DNA from 2 places in the Paenibacillus sp. F4 genome. Region 2 is predicted to be linked to the other one. Evidence: predicted binding sites of a transcription regulator. Region 2 holds the regulator's gene; the other holds the start of a gene.
The links. The regulator NrdR, encoded in region 2, represses ribonucleotide reductase genes. The targets are predictions, from matches to a motif close to AACACNATATATNGTGTT.
Positions count from the first base shown of each region.

Region 1: a site for NrdR is predicted at 4,895-4,912, ahead of nrdI (class Ib ribonucleoside-diphosphate reductase assembly flavoprotein NrdI). Genes of this name have one in related genera too.

Region 1 covers NZ_POVS01000009.1:402,653-409,366, reverse strand. Annotated here, with positions in the region: gene C1T21_RS08835 (MFS transporter) at 1-922, shown strand, start outside; gene nrdF (class 1b ribonucleoside-diphosphate reductase subunit beta) at 1,116-2,081, opposite strand; gene nrdE (class 1b ribonucleoside-diphosphate reductase subunit alpha) at 2,301-4,385, opposite strand; gene nrdI (class Ib ribonucleoside-diphosphate reductase assembly flavoprotein NrdI) at 4,372-4,731, opposite strand; gene C1T21_RS08815 (DUF2500 domain-containing protein) at 5,137-5,499, shown strand; gene C1T21_RS08810 (GNAT family N-acetyltransferase) at 5,560-6,120, shown strand; gene C1T21_RS08805 (MFS transporter) at 6,123-6,714, shown strand, end outside.
Region 2 covers NZ_POVS01000009.1:582,942-589,655, reverse strand. Annotated here, with positions in the region: gene coaE (dephospho-CoA kinase) at 1-170, shown strand, start outside; gene C1T21_RS09785 (lytic transglycosylase domain-containing protein) at 167-730, shown strand; gene C1T21_RS09780 (alpha/beta-type small acid-soluble spore protein) at 849-1,073, opposite strand; gene nrdR (transcriptional regulator NrdR) at 1,178-1,645, shown strand; tRNA gene C1T21_RS09770 (tRNA-Ala) at 1,766-1,841, shown strand; tRNA gene C1T21_RS09765 (tRNA-Lys) at 1,854-1,926, shown strand; gene C1T21_RS09760 (L-rhamnose mutarotase) at 2,127-2,294, shown strand; gene C1T21_RS09755 (cache domain-containing sensor histidine kinase) at 2,364-4,121, shown strand; gene C1T21_RS28295 (response regulator transcription factor) at 4,126-5,679, shown strand; gene C1T21_RS09745 (ABC transporter substrate-binding protein) at 5,754-6,714, shown strand, end outside.

The DNA of each region.
Region 1 (6,714 bases), 180 kb from region 2:
ATGGGTACTATTTGCGGGACGCATAATAGAGGGTATAACAGGTGGGAGCATAAGCACGATCTTCGCCTATTTTGCAGACATCATTCCTCCAGAACAGAGAACCAAATACTTTGGATGGGTGAGTGCGGTTGTAGGTGTAGGCACTGTCATTGGCCCAACTCTAGGCGGATTACTTGCCAAGTTTGGTTATTCTGTACCCATGTATTTTGGAGCAATCATAACTTTAGTGAATGTTATATATGGGTTCTTTTTTATGCCGGAGAGCCTTGACAAGAAACATAGACTGAAAGAAATTACTTTTGTAAGACTTAATCCATTCATACAGCTTGCAAACCTGCTTTCCATGAAAAACTTAAACAGGCTACTTATCTCAGCGTTCTTACTTTGGATACCCAACGGATCTTTACAGGCCGTTTTTTCACAATTTACAATGGATACTTTTAGTTGGAAGCCTACACTAATCGGACTTATGTTCTCAATTATGGGTGTCCAAGACATTATCTCACAAGGTTTCATCATGCCAAAGCTTTTGAGAAAACTTAGTGATAAACAGATAGCCATTCTTGGAATGGTTTCGGAGATTATAGGCTATAGTCTTATTGCAGCCTCGGCATTGTTCTCATTCTATCCTCTTTTTATCGCTGGAATGTTTATATTTGGTTTTGGTGATTCGGTCTTTGGGCCTTCATTCAATGGGATGCTCTCCAAGTCTGTTGATTCTAGTGAACAAGGAAGGATTCAAGGAGGTAGTCAATCTATTCAGGCTTTAGCAAGAATGATGGGGCCTATCATTGGAGGTCAAATCTATGTATCACTTGGTCATGCCGCACCCGCTTTTATGGGTATAATCCTTATAGCAGCGGCAATACCAGTTTTATATAAGCGAACGCAAGTAAATAAGGATTTTGCAAAAATCCCATAAGCGACTTCCAATGAACAAGATATAGATCGAAATGGTTTAGCTCGTCTATATCTTGCACTTCGGAGCGACTGGAATCGAATTTTGCAAAATCCTAAAATATGTAAACTATCTACTTTGTTTACAGTCTGAGCCATCCGTATGCGGACGGCTCTTCATAGTATCACCTTGCTAAATTAATTTCACGTATTTGTACTTATACGCCAAAATTAAAATCATCATCTGTCAGCGGCTCTACATTCATCGCCCGCACATAGCCGTTTCCTTTTTTAGAAAAGAAATCATGTTGCTTAGTGTGGGTGCTGATGCCGTTGAATACAATAGGATTAACTTCTTCTTCTTCAAACAGTGGATCAAAGCCCAAGTTCATCATGGCCTTGTTGGCGTTGTAGCGCAAAAAGACTTTCACATCGTCTACGAGTCCAATAGGAGTGTAAATTTGCTCGGTGTATTGTTCCTCGTTATTGTGCAAGTAGCGCAACAAGCCTACCAGTGTCTGATAAAGATCACGTTGCTCTTCCTCATCCAATTCTGCATAAATCTCCTGTGCCAGTACACCTACGTACACACCGTGAATACTTTCGTCCCGTAGGATCAAATCGATAATTTCTCCACTGCATGTCAACTTGCCCTGGCCCGCCAGATAAAGAGGGTAGAAGAAGCCGCTATAAAATAAATAGCTTTCTAACAGCACCGACGCTGCCATCGCGAGATACAGGTCTTTCGGTGTGTGGATATTCATATAATACTGACGAATGGTTTCTGCCTTGGTTTGGAGATGTGGATTTTCTTCCACCCAGCGGAATACACCGTCAATTTCTTCCGTGGAAGCTAGCGTTGTAAAGATGCTACTGTACGACTTGGCATGAATTTGTTCCATCATCGCCATAAAGCTTAGTACGGCTTTGCGTTGCAGTCCGTCCACATGCTCCATAATTTGCGGCATACCCACGCCGCCTTGAATGGTATCCAGTAGCGTCAATCCGCCCAGCACCTTCATGTAGGCTTCTTTTTCGATATCACTGAGGGTTACCCAGGACATTTTATCGTCAGACAACGGGATTTCATCATCCGTCCAAAATTGCATAATGTTCTGGTTCCAGAACATCAATGTGAAATCATCGTCCGAGCGATTCCAGTTTACAGCTTGTATACCTGTCATTGTTAGCATTCTCCCTTCAGCTTGCGAGATTCCCTGGAAACACACATTGAAATAGTGTAGGCGAATCATCGTATGCTTGACATACGGAAGCTGTATCCGCAGGGGTCTTGTCCAGTCCCGTAAAGGTCTGAACCACACGCTGGATACAGCTTCTAATGCAAAGCATCTATATCTATTCAAAATCTAATTTTTATACTACAGCTTGTTACCATTTATGCTTTAGATGGAGCAGGTGAGGCACTCTTCCACAGACAGCTTTTTGGTGCGTGTGTAGTATAACGATTTAAGTCCTTTGTGTGCAGCGTATAGATAGCAACGTGCTAACTGACGCGTAGTCACGTCACTGTTCACATGAAGCACGGTCGAAATTCCTTGGTCCACGTGTGGCTGGATTTCTGCAATCAGATCAAGCACTTTGAACTGGTCCATTTGATAAGCAGATTTATAGAAGAACACGTTATCCTTTTGCAAATAAGGCATTGGATAGTAGGTCGTCGAATTGGCATAGGTACGGGTTTCAATCTGCTCAACAATCGGCATGACGCTGGATGTTGCATTTTGAATGTACGAAATGCTAGCAGTCGGCGCAATCGCCATCCGATAGGCGTGGTACAGACCATTTTTCATCACATCTGCTTTTAATTTGTCCCAGTCCGCTGAAGTCGGAACATAGATGTCTTTGAACAACTCTTGTACACGTGCAGTTGTCGGACGATAATCTGTGTTCAGGTATCGGTCAAAATATACGCCTGTCGCATAATCCGATTCCTCAAATCCATAAAAGCTTTGTCCAGCTGCTTTCGCGATTTCCATACTTTTTTCGATGGAATGATAGTTCATCGTCATGAAGAAGGTACGGACAAAGTCCTTCGCTTCATTGCTTTCATACGCAATTTTGTTCTTGGCAAGATAGCCGTGCAGATTCATGACACCCAGACCGACGGAGTGCATTTCACGGTTTGCTTTCGCAACACCCGGTGCATTAGCTACTTGGGTCATATCGCTGACCGAGGTGAGAGCAATCATACCCTCGTGAACGGATTCGCGGATTTTGCCATGTTCCATCACATTTACAATGTTCAGAGAAGCTAGATTACAGCTCACGTCCCGGCGGATGGTATCCTGTTGGCCGTAATCTGTAATTTCGGAAGTTTCCTGCAACTGGAAGATTTCCGTGCATAGGTTCGACATCTTGACTTGACCCACGTTTTTAAGAGCATGTGCCTGGTTCGCGTTACTTTTGTTCATGATATATGGATAACCAGACTCCAACTGAATCATGGCAATTTTCGTCAGCATATCACGTGCGCTCATCGCTATTTTTTTCTTCACCCGATCGTCAGCGAGCAGCGTGTCGTACATTTCATCCAAATCCATGTCGTCCAGATGCGTTCCATAGGCTTTGAACACACTGTAAGGAGCAAATACATGCAGCGGTTCATTATCTTGAGCCAGCTTGTAAAAGCGGTTTGGCACCAGCAATCCAATAGAAAGTGTCTTGAGACGTACTCTTTCGTCAGCATTGATCTTTTTGCTATCCAGGAACTCAAGCACGTCCCATCCGAAAATGTTGTAATAGGCTGCCCCAGAGCCTTTACGTTGCCCCATTTGATCCGCATAGGAGAAACCGTCTTCCATCAGCTTCAGCACAGGCATAATGCCTTTTGCTGCGCCTTCTACGCCTTTAATCGCTTCGCCGCGTGCCCGCAGTTTCGACAGGTTGACCGCAACACCGCCCCCGATTTTGGACAACTGCATGCAGGTGTTCAGCACATAGTTGATTGAGTTCAGGGAGTCGTCCATTTCGAGCAGGAAGCAGGATACCAATTCCCCACGGCGGCTTTTGCCTGCATTCAGGAAGGTTGGTGTTGCTGGCTGGAGGCGTTGCTCCATCATCGAGCGGGACAACAGGCGTGCTGTATCGGCGTTACCGCGTCCTAAATGCAGCGCGACAGCAGCAACCCGGTCAGGGTAATGTTCCAGATAGACTTTCCGGTCGTTACTCTTCATTGCATAGTCGGTGTAAAACTTGGATGCTGCCATATAGGAAGGAAATTTAAAATTATAGCTATGAGTGATATGGAAAATATCATTAATTTCGTCAGCCGTGTAGCTGTTATAAAAATTTTCGTAATAATCATTCTCAATCATATACAGCACTTGAGCGGCTGTGTCAGCAAACTTCAAACTCCGTTCCTGAACTTCCTTCATAAATTCTGCTACAGCCTCTTGGTCTTTTTCCAATTGGAAAAAGCCGTCTGTATCGCGTTTCATCAACATGTTGTTCAATTCAATATGCCGCAACTCGGCTCACCTCCTGTTTAAAACGCTCTACATCTCCGAACGTTCCAGATAATTCAAATTTACTAATCACGGGGACATTATAATGATCGGCAATCAAATCCGCACTTTTGGCAAATTTCTCACCCCAGTTACGGTTGCCGCTTGCAGCTACACCAACAAGGTTTTGAGCATTCTTTTTCAAAAAGGAAGATACCCTCTCAGGTATCTGCCCAAACCCAGTTGTATATGTAATAAGTACGTAAGGTTCTTCTATAGTCATTTGCTCCTCGATCTGAACCGCTGGAAGCTTGAGCTTGTTTATAAATCTTTTTACATTGCCGGTCTTCGAATCATATGCAATCAGCATGGTATGCAACCTCCTTAAACAATTAACGAAAAAAGAAAACGCATTGCCTGGGATCTATTATAGATGGAATCCCTTGCTGGCTGCGCCATTTAAGATTTTGACTCTATATTTACATGTATTTTCATACCTGTATCTTCAAGATATCGGGCATAAATACGTTTTTTACACTATATTTAGAGTACATTCTCTATTTTATATCTATATATAGTTTTGTCAATCGGTCTAGAGGAGATCAGAGGACCCAGATCGGGTATAAGTCCAAGCGGGGTGCGGAAAAGAGCGAAAGAACTTTTTTTTCGTAAGTATGTTAAAAAAGTATTGGAGTTTTTGAGGGTGAAGATGTACGATTTGTCAATGGGCAATAGAATGGAAAATTTACATTTTACTGTAGAAAGGATGAAGCAAATGGGAAGTGATTTTATGGAATTTCAATCGTTTAATATGATCTTTTTTATCGTATTTGGACTCATTGCTTTTGTAATGATTATGGGAATTGTCAAAACGATAGGAGCGGGCCTGTCCAATCAAGCAGCCGAACGGGTACAACGTTCATGTAAGGTTGTGGATAAACGGACGAGAGTGCGTGGGGGATCAGGCGATTTTTCAGCTTCGACATATTATTATATCACCTTTGAGTTTGACGGGGGTGAGCGTATGGAGCTGGAGGTGAAGGATACGTACTTTGGTATGATTGTGATCGGGGATCGTGGGGAGCTTCATTATAAAGGTACGCGTTTTCTGGAGTTTGTAAGAGTAATGGAAGCATAAAGGTGTTGGCGGGGAGTTAGTGTTGCCAAAAACAAATACATAATTGGAGGGAAGATTACGATGCCGCATATCATTGGAAAACGAATTGTATTGAGAGAATACCGTCAAGAAGATGTACCAGCTATCCGAAAATGGGTCAATGACCCGGGAATCACACGTGGTTTAAGCGACGTGTTTATCTACCCGCATTCACAGGTGAATAGCGAATCCTTTGTGCAGATGATGATTGACGGCAACCCCGAGATCAAAGGTTTTGTCATTGCGCATAAAGACACACTGGACTATATCGGACAACTGGATTTATTCAAAATCAACTGGGTGAATCGGCACGCCACCTTTGGTGTTGTGATCGGGCGTGACGGTGATCTGGGCAAAGGTTACGGACGGGAAGCGATCGGGCTGTTACAAAAATTCGCATTTCATACGCTGAACCTGCATCGGCTGGAGTTGGAGGTCTATGCGTTCAATGAACGTGCATACCGTTGCTATTTGGCATGCGGCTTCAAGGAGGAAGGGCGGCTACGGGAAAAGCTATTCAGGGAAGGGCAATATTATGACATTATTCAGATGGGGATTTTGCGAAGTGAATATGAGGCTGCAGAGCAAGCGACGGAATCCTGAGAGTGCAACCTCATAAGCTATTTTACTCCGTCAGCTTTCTTCAATTTTTTATGAGTGAAATCACGGGGACTACGCTCATCCTATTTCTATTAGCTAAAGGACTTTCTCTGCAAAGTGCGAACTTCTTACTGGTTGTATTCTTTGTAAGTATTTTTTTGTTTGAGATACCCACAGGGGCTATTGCAGACAAGTATGGCAGAAAAATTTCTGTTATTTTGGGACTTTGCTGTTTTTTAGTCTACAGTGTATTGTTCGTTTGGACAGATCATATCGGGGTGCTTGTGTTCGCGCAAGTTTTTGGGGGTCTGGCTATATGTTTACAATCAGGTTCGTTGGAATCCTGGGTTGTGGAAAACAGTGATAAGCCCATGGAAGTTCTTTTTACAACCTCTAACAGTATACAGTACATTTCGGGATTTATTTGTGGTCTGTTGGGGGCCTTTCTCGCAACCTATAACTATTCACTTCCATGGGCGGTCAGTATTTTATCTATTATTGTATGCATTTTTCTATGCTCCTTTTATATGGATGAGGAGAATGTTGCTCATCAAAAGACGTCTACTACTCGCATTAAAACGATTATCGGAGAAAGTG
Region 2 (6,714 bases):
TGATGCTCAGAGACGGTCTGACGGAGGAGCAAGCTGGACTTAGGCTGTCCGCACAAATGGATATTGAACAAAAGAAAAGCTTGGCCGATATCGTTATCGATAATAGCGGAACACAGACTGAGACGAAACGACAAATTGATCAATTTTGGCAGCGGAAGGGACTTGCATGAATATTTTGCGAAAGAAAAGAGTCCTGCTCACTTTGTTTGTCGGGTTTGTCCTGATTCTGTTCCTTAATTCAAATTGGATGTCCTGGTTCTATCCAATTCAATATAAGGATGAGATTCGGCAGTATTCACAAACGTATGAAGTGGACCCATTTTTGGTGGCGTCTATTATCCGTGTAGAAACCAATTTTAAAACCAGCAAGCAGTCGCATAAGGGTGCACTGGGTCTGATGCAGATTATGCCGAATACGGCAAATTGGATTATGGACAGCGCCCAGATTCAAAAGGTTCCGCTGGACAGTGTCAAGCACGAGCCTGGCACCAATATTGAGCTGGGAACCTGGTATTTGCATAACCTATCCATGAAGTTTCAGGATAATCCTGTAGCAATCGTAGCTGCTTACAATGCAGGGCCGGGTAAAGTTCAGGAGTGGCTGGACAAGGGAGTATGGGATGGAAAAGAAGAGTCCATCAAGCAAATCCCTTTTGGTGAGACACGACATTATGTTCAGCGGGTCATTTATTACTATAGGCAATATACGAAAATTTATAATGATTTTTAAATGACAAGTTAATGACATGATGAGCCTTTTCGCTTTAAAATAAAAAAAGCGCAGGACAGGCTGTTTTTAGCAGCCCATCCATACACTTTTTCTTGTTATTTCTGCATTATTACCGCGATTATTGGTATTGACCTGCCAATTGTTGTTCGGCGATCGTTACGAGGCGTTTTGTGATGTAGCCCCCGATCGAACCGTTCTCATAGGAAGTCATGTTACCTTGGTATCCATCTTGAGGAATGCTGATACCCAGCTCTTGAGCGATTTCATATTTCATTTGCTCCAGAGCGCCGGAGGATCTGCTGACTACCAGATTGTTGGAGTTGCCATTGTTTCCTTGTGCCATTGTTGTTCACCTCCTCGCGACGTGGTAAACATATTATGATCTGTTTCAACAAAATTATTACTAAAAATATTTCGGAATTTATTGGAAAAAGGAGTGATGAGATTATGAAATGTCCGTATTGTGCCTACAATGGCACGAAAGTGTTGGACTCGCGACCTGCGAATGATAACAAGTCCATCCGTCGCCGCCGTGAATGTGAGCAATGTGCCAGGCGTTTTACCACCTTTGAAATGGTCGAGGAGACCCCGCTCATGGTCATCAAAAAAGACGGCAGCCGTGAAGAGTTTAGTCGTGATAAAATGCTGCGCGGTCTCATTCGGGCCTGCGAGAAGCGCCCAGTATCCGTCGAGCAACTGGATATGATCGTATCCCAGGTAGAGAACGCTATCCGCAACACAGCAGCCACAGAAGTGGATAGCCAGCAGATCGGTGAGCTGGTCATGGAACAGCTTTACCCAGTGGATGAAGTCGCCTACGTACGTTTTGCGTCCGTCTATCGTCAGTTTAAAGACATCAATATGTTTATGAAGGAACTGAAAACACTGTTATCTAAAGATACAGCCAGCGACTGATCGCTGACTGTATCTTTTCTGGGCCATGGAGGGAGAAAATTATATTTTTTTTATAAAAGTATTGACACAGGGTTAGAAATTTTATATGATATAGAAGTCGCTTGAAACACTTACATATTTGGGGCCTTAGCTCAGCTGGGAGAGCGCATCGCTGGCAGCGATGAGGTCAGGGGTTCGATCCCCCTAGGCTCCACCATAATTTTATTGTGGACTCTTAGCTCAGTTGGTAGAGCAGTTGACTCTTAATCAATTGGTCCAGGGTTCGAGTCCCTGAGAGTCCATCCTTTAGAAAAACGGCAGAAATGCCGTTTTTTTGTCGTTGATTAGTATGGTTTATAGAATTTTATGGAAGGTTCAGACTCAAAATCTGTTAGCTACATGCATTTCTTGAATGAAGAGTAGTTCAATGAAAACAATATTTTAGTGAATTGCGTCATAGGGCATCTATCGTATTTTAGTGTAGTTTAGATAAATAAGAAAGATAAACAAATTCATCCTGAAAACTGCAAAAGACAAAATTGATTTTAAAGTCTGGAGCGCTACAGATATTTGCCAAAAATGGTGGGCTTATATGAAGCCTTTAATGGAGACCAATCCTGATGACAGTCCTGTGTCAAGAAATTTAAAGGAAGTATTTTATTTGGAATAATAAATATTAAAGAAAATGTCTAAATCCGAATTTGTATCATTCCCGAACTGAGGGAGCTGTTTCATGTTCATGAAGAAGATATGGTTTTACTTTGCGAATTTATATATAAATTCAAAGCTAAACGTAAAGCTTTTCTTAACGATTACATTGATTATGCTGACAACACTAGTATTTGTATTAGGAGGCCTTCAATATGCATTTTCCCTCTATGATGAGCAAATCTATGCAAAATCCTCACAAGTGCTGATGATGTCGTCCAACAATGTAGAAGATAAGCTTGAAAGAGTAGAAGAAGTTAGTTATAACATAGCCGTCGATCCGTATATTCAAAAAAATTTATTAGATCTTCAAGGAAATGTAAAAGGTTATGATTTCTATCGTCTTGAACAGAAAATTGGAGATGATTTGGAGAAATATGTGGATCCGGCAAATTACGTTCATTCCATTTATCTGTACGATTCAGCAGGTAGGGAGTTTGTGGCTGGGGATAGTAGCGATCCAATAAAGAATAAAGATAGGGAACTTGCTCTTAGTCAGGCGGATAAGGATGAGGGTAAAAACCATTGGATGGAGCTGGAAGGATATAATGGGGATTTAATTTCTGTTCGCCTTATCCAGTCTTATGAGAACTTAAACTTTGAAACCATTGGCAAACTGCTTATTCGTGTTGATTTAGACAAGATTGTAAGCGGTTTACCAAAACCTCATGGAGAAATAGCAGGAAATATTGTGATTACAAAAGAAGATGAGGTTTTTTATTCGGAAAAAGGAATAGATGCTTTTAAAGAATATCATTTCAATGCAAAAAATGACCAAGGATATAGTATTGAATACATTAATGGGGAAAGAACCTTTGTCAGCCATATTACAACCGATTTTAAAGACTGGACATATTGGAGCATCATTCCCTTTAACATGATGTTTTCCAAGATTACTGCTGCGAAATATACCTTGGTACTGGTTTTTATGTTAATGTTTGTTTTTCTTATTTCCCTTGGTTTTAAATTTTTAAGAAAGTTTACGAATCCCATTCAAGAATTAGCATCTACCATGCAGGAAGTCCAAAAGGGGAACTTTCACGCAGTAAATTTATTAAATCCTTCTATGATTAATGAAGGAGAGATAGGGATTCTTTATCGGAATTTTATAACAATGATCCAAAGAATTGATGAGTTGATCCAGGAGAACTTTTCTAAGCAGTTGCTGATAAAGGAAACTGAATTTAAAGCACTTCAGGCTCAGATAAACCCACACTTTTTATACAATACACTGGAATCTGTTAATTGGTTGGCTAAAACAAATAAACAGAAGCAAATTTCAAGCATGGTAGAAGCCCTTGGTCATCTTATGAGATACTCCATAAATTTTAACCGGGATATTATCACTTTCGAAGAAGAACTTGAGATTTTAAAAAGCTATTTAACAATCCAAAAATACCGGTTTGACGACCGGATTGATTTTCAGATGGACTTTCCCTCCCATGTTGCAAAATATAAGATTCCAAAGTTAATATTGCAGCCGCTTCTGGAGAATTCGTTCAAGCATGCAGTTGAGCCTTCCATCTATTTGTCAGTTATTAAATTGCATGTTTATCAGGAAGAGGACAAGCTATTTATTCGGATAGAAGATAACGGGCCGGGCATAGATCCTCTGATACTTCAAAAAGTAAAAGAAGGCAAAATAAATCCTATAGGTACTGGAATAGGATTGAATAATATCGATGATAGGATCAAGCTTTATGCTGGCGAACAGTATGGTTTAAGAATTGAAAATCTTTCGGGAAAAGGGACCGCAATTACGGTAGTTTTACCTGTTCAAACGGGGTGATAGAATGTCATATAAAGTGTTATTGGTAGATGACGAAAGAATTATTGTCGAAGGTATTTCCAGTGTGGTCGATTGGGCAGCACTGGATACGGAGCTTGTAGCAACGGCGAGAAATGGGATTGATGCGTACGAGAAAATTGTTGAACTAAAACCTGATATTGTTATCAGTGATATTAAAATGCCTGGTATGGACGGACTTAGTCTTATCTCAAAGGCGCATGAAAAATATCCTTCTATAAAATTCATCCTATTGTCCGGATACAGTGAGTTTGAATACGCGAGAACCGCCATGCACTATGATGTTAAAAATTATTTGTTAAAGCCATGTAATGAGGATAAAATTACAGCTGCACTTAACGATACCGTTAATGAACTAAATGAAAAAAAGGTTCATGAAACCTTTATTAATGAAACGTGGGAAAAATATCAAAACGCTCAACCTTATATCAAAGCACATTTGCTAACCGAATTCTTAACGAGTAAAAACTACTTAGATAATGATTTATCATTCTATGAGCAGCTTTTTGATTTTGAAATAAATAATCAGCAGTTAAGAATCGTTCTTTTTATGATGGAAGGTTATTTTTCTTATGAACATTTGTTTGCCATCAAAAATATTGGAGCTGAGATCCTCGACTCTGTCTTGGTAACTACCAATATTGGTGAATATGCACTGTTCCTTATCAAGGATGATCATGACTCGGAAAAATTACATCAACAAATTAAACAAATAAGAAAGACCATTTATCAATATTTCAAAAGAGATACCACTGTTGCCATAAGTGAAGGGAACTATTTCCGAAACGCTAGGAACTTGTACCTTGAGGCAATGGAGTGTTTGGAGCATCGTTTTTATTTGGGGGAAGGAAGCATTATAACGAGAAAAGATATTTTACCGGCAAATACAACCGTCCCCAATGATTTTATTATCGATGAGCAGCAACTTGTTCTAAAAATCAAATCCGGGCATATCCAGGATGTATGTAAAGAAATAACCAGCTATTTTGAAAAAATGACGGATTTACGGCTAGGGATTGATTCGACAAAATCCTTTTATATACAGCTCTATATTGCAATTGTGCAGACGGTAGATACAGATCGCATGCAAGGTTACCTCATGGGAACATCTGCACTGTTAGAGATGGAAACTGTCCAGCAGATGAAAGACTATATCGAAGCAATAGCCAGCAAAATGACCAATGAGTACTATAATCGTCTCAAGTCAAAACAGTCTTCCGTAATTAGTAGAGTAATAGAAATTTTAATCGAGAATCTAGGTAATCCTGATTTATCACTAAAAATGGTAGCCAATGATATTCTATATATGAATCCAGATTATCTGGGAAAACTGTTCAAACAGGAAACGGGCCAGAGATTCTCAACCTATCTTACTAAATTAAGAATTGAAAAGGCAGTGGAGTACATTTCAAAAATGGACGATGTGAAGGTGGGCACGTTGGCCAAAATAATCGGTTTTGGTGACAACCCCCAATACTTTAGTCAGGTTTTCAAAAAATATACTGGTTATACACCTTCTGAATACCGAAAAGGTACATGAATCCACCGCTTGTTTTGCCAGCTAAGAGCTAACAACGAATAATATAGGCTCACTCGCAAAAGGGAGGCTAAAGCTTGAAAAAGTTTGGCTTGTTATTATTTGCTTTTATAATGTTCCTTTCAGTCGCTGCTTGCAATTTAAACAATATAGGAAATAATGAAGAAGAAAGTGAAAAAGTAACCCTGCGCGTGGCATGGTGGGGTGACCAATCCAGACATGAATATACGTTGAAAGTTATTCAAATGTATGAGAAAGAAAATCCAAATGTAAAAATTGTAGAGGAATATACCAACTGGGAGGATTATTGGAAGAGGCTTGCTCCAATGGCTGCCGCTAGCCAATTACCAGATGTGATTCAAATGGATAGAGCCTACCTGTTTCAATATGGTGAAAAAGGTCGACTGGATGATTTAACTCCGTATATAAAAAATGGGACGATTGATATTCGATCCATTGATGAAAACGTCATTTCCGGTGGAAGGATTACAGATAAATTATATGGCTTCACACTTGGATCGAACGTTCTTTCTGTTATTACAAATGATAATCTGTTAAAAGAAGCTGGTATTAAAATTGAAGATGAAAATTGGTCTTGGGATGACTTCGAAAAAGTAGCAATCGAGGTCAAAAATGCTACAGACGTATACGGTACAAATGGAATGTACCCTGCCGATGTATTTTTCCCTTACTATTTAAGAACACAAGGTTCGCGTCTTTATAATGAAAAGGGTACAGGCCTTGGTTATACGGACGATCAATTATTCATTGATTACTTTAAAAGGCAGCTTAGGTTAGTTGATGCAAAGGCCTTCCCTACTCCAGAAGTTCAAGCACATGTAGCAGGAATTCATGATGAATTTATCGTAACAGGAAATGCAGCAATGAGTTGGAACTGGTCCAATCAATATTCAGGATTTGCCGAATCGGCTAAAGCCCCCTTATCAATCAAACTGCCTCCTGAGTACGGGAACGAAACTGCTTTATTTTTAAGACCGAGTATGTTCTTTTCAATCCCTAAGAGTTCAAAACAAAAAG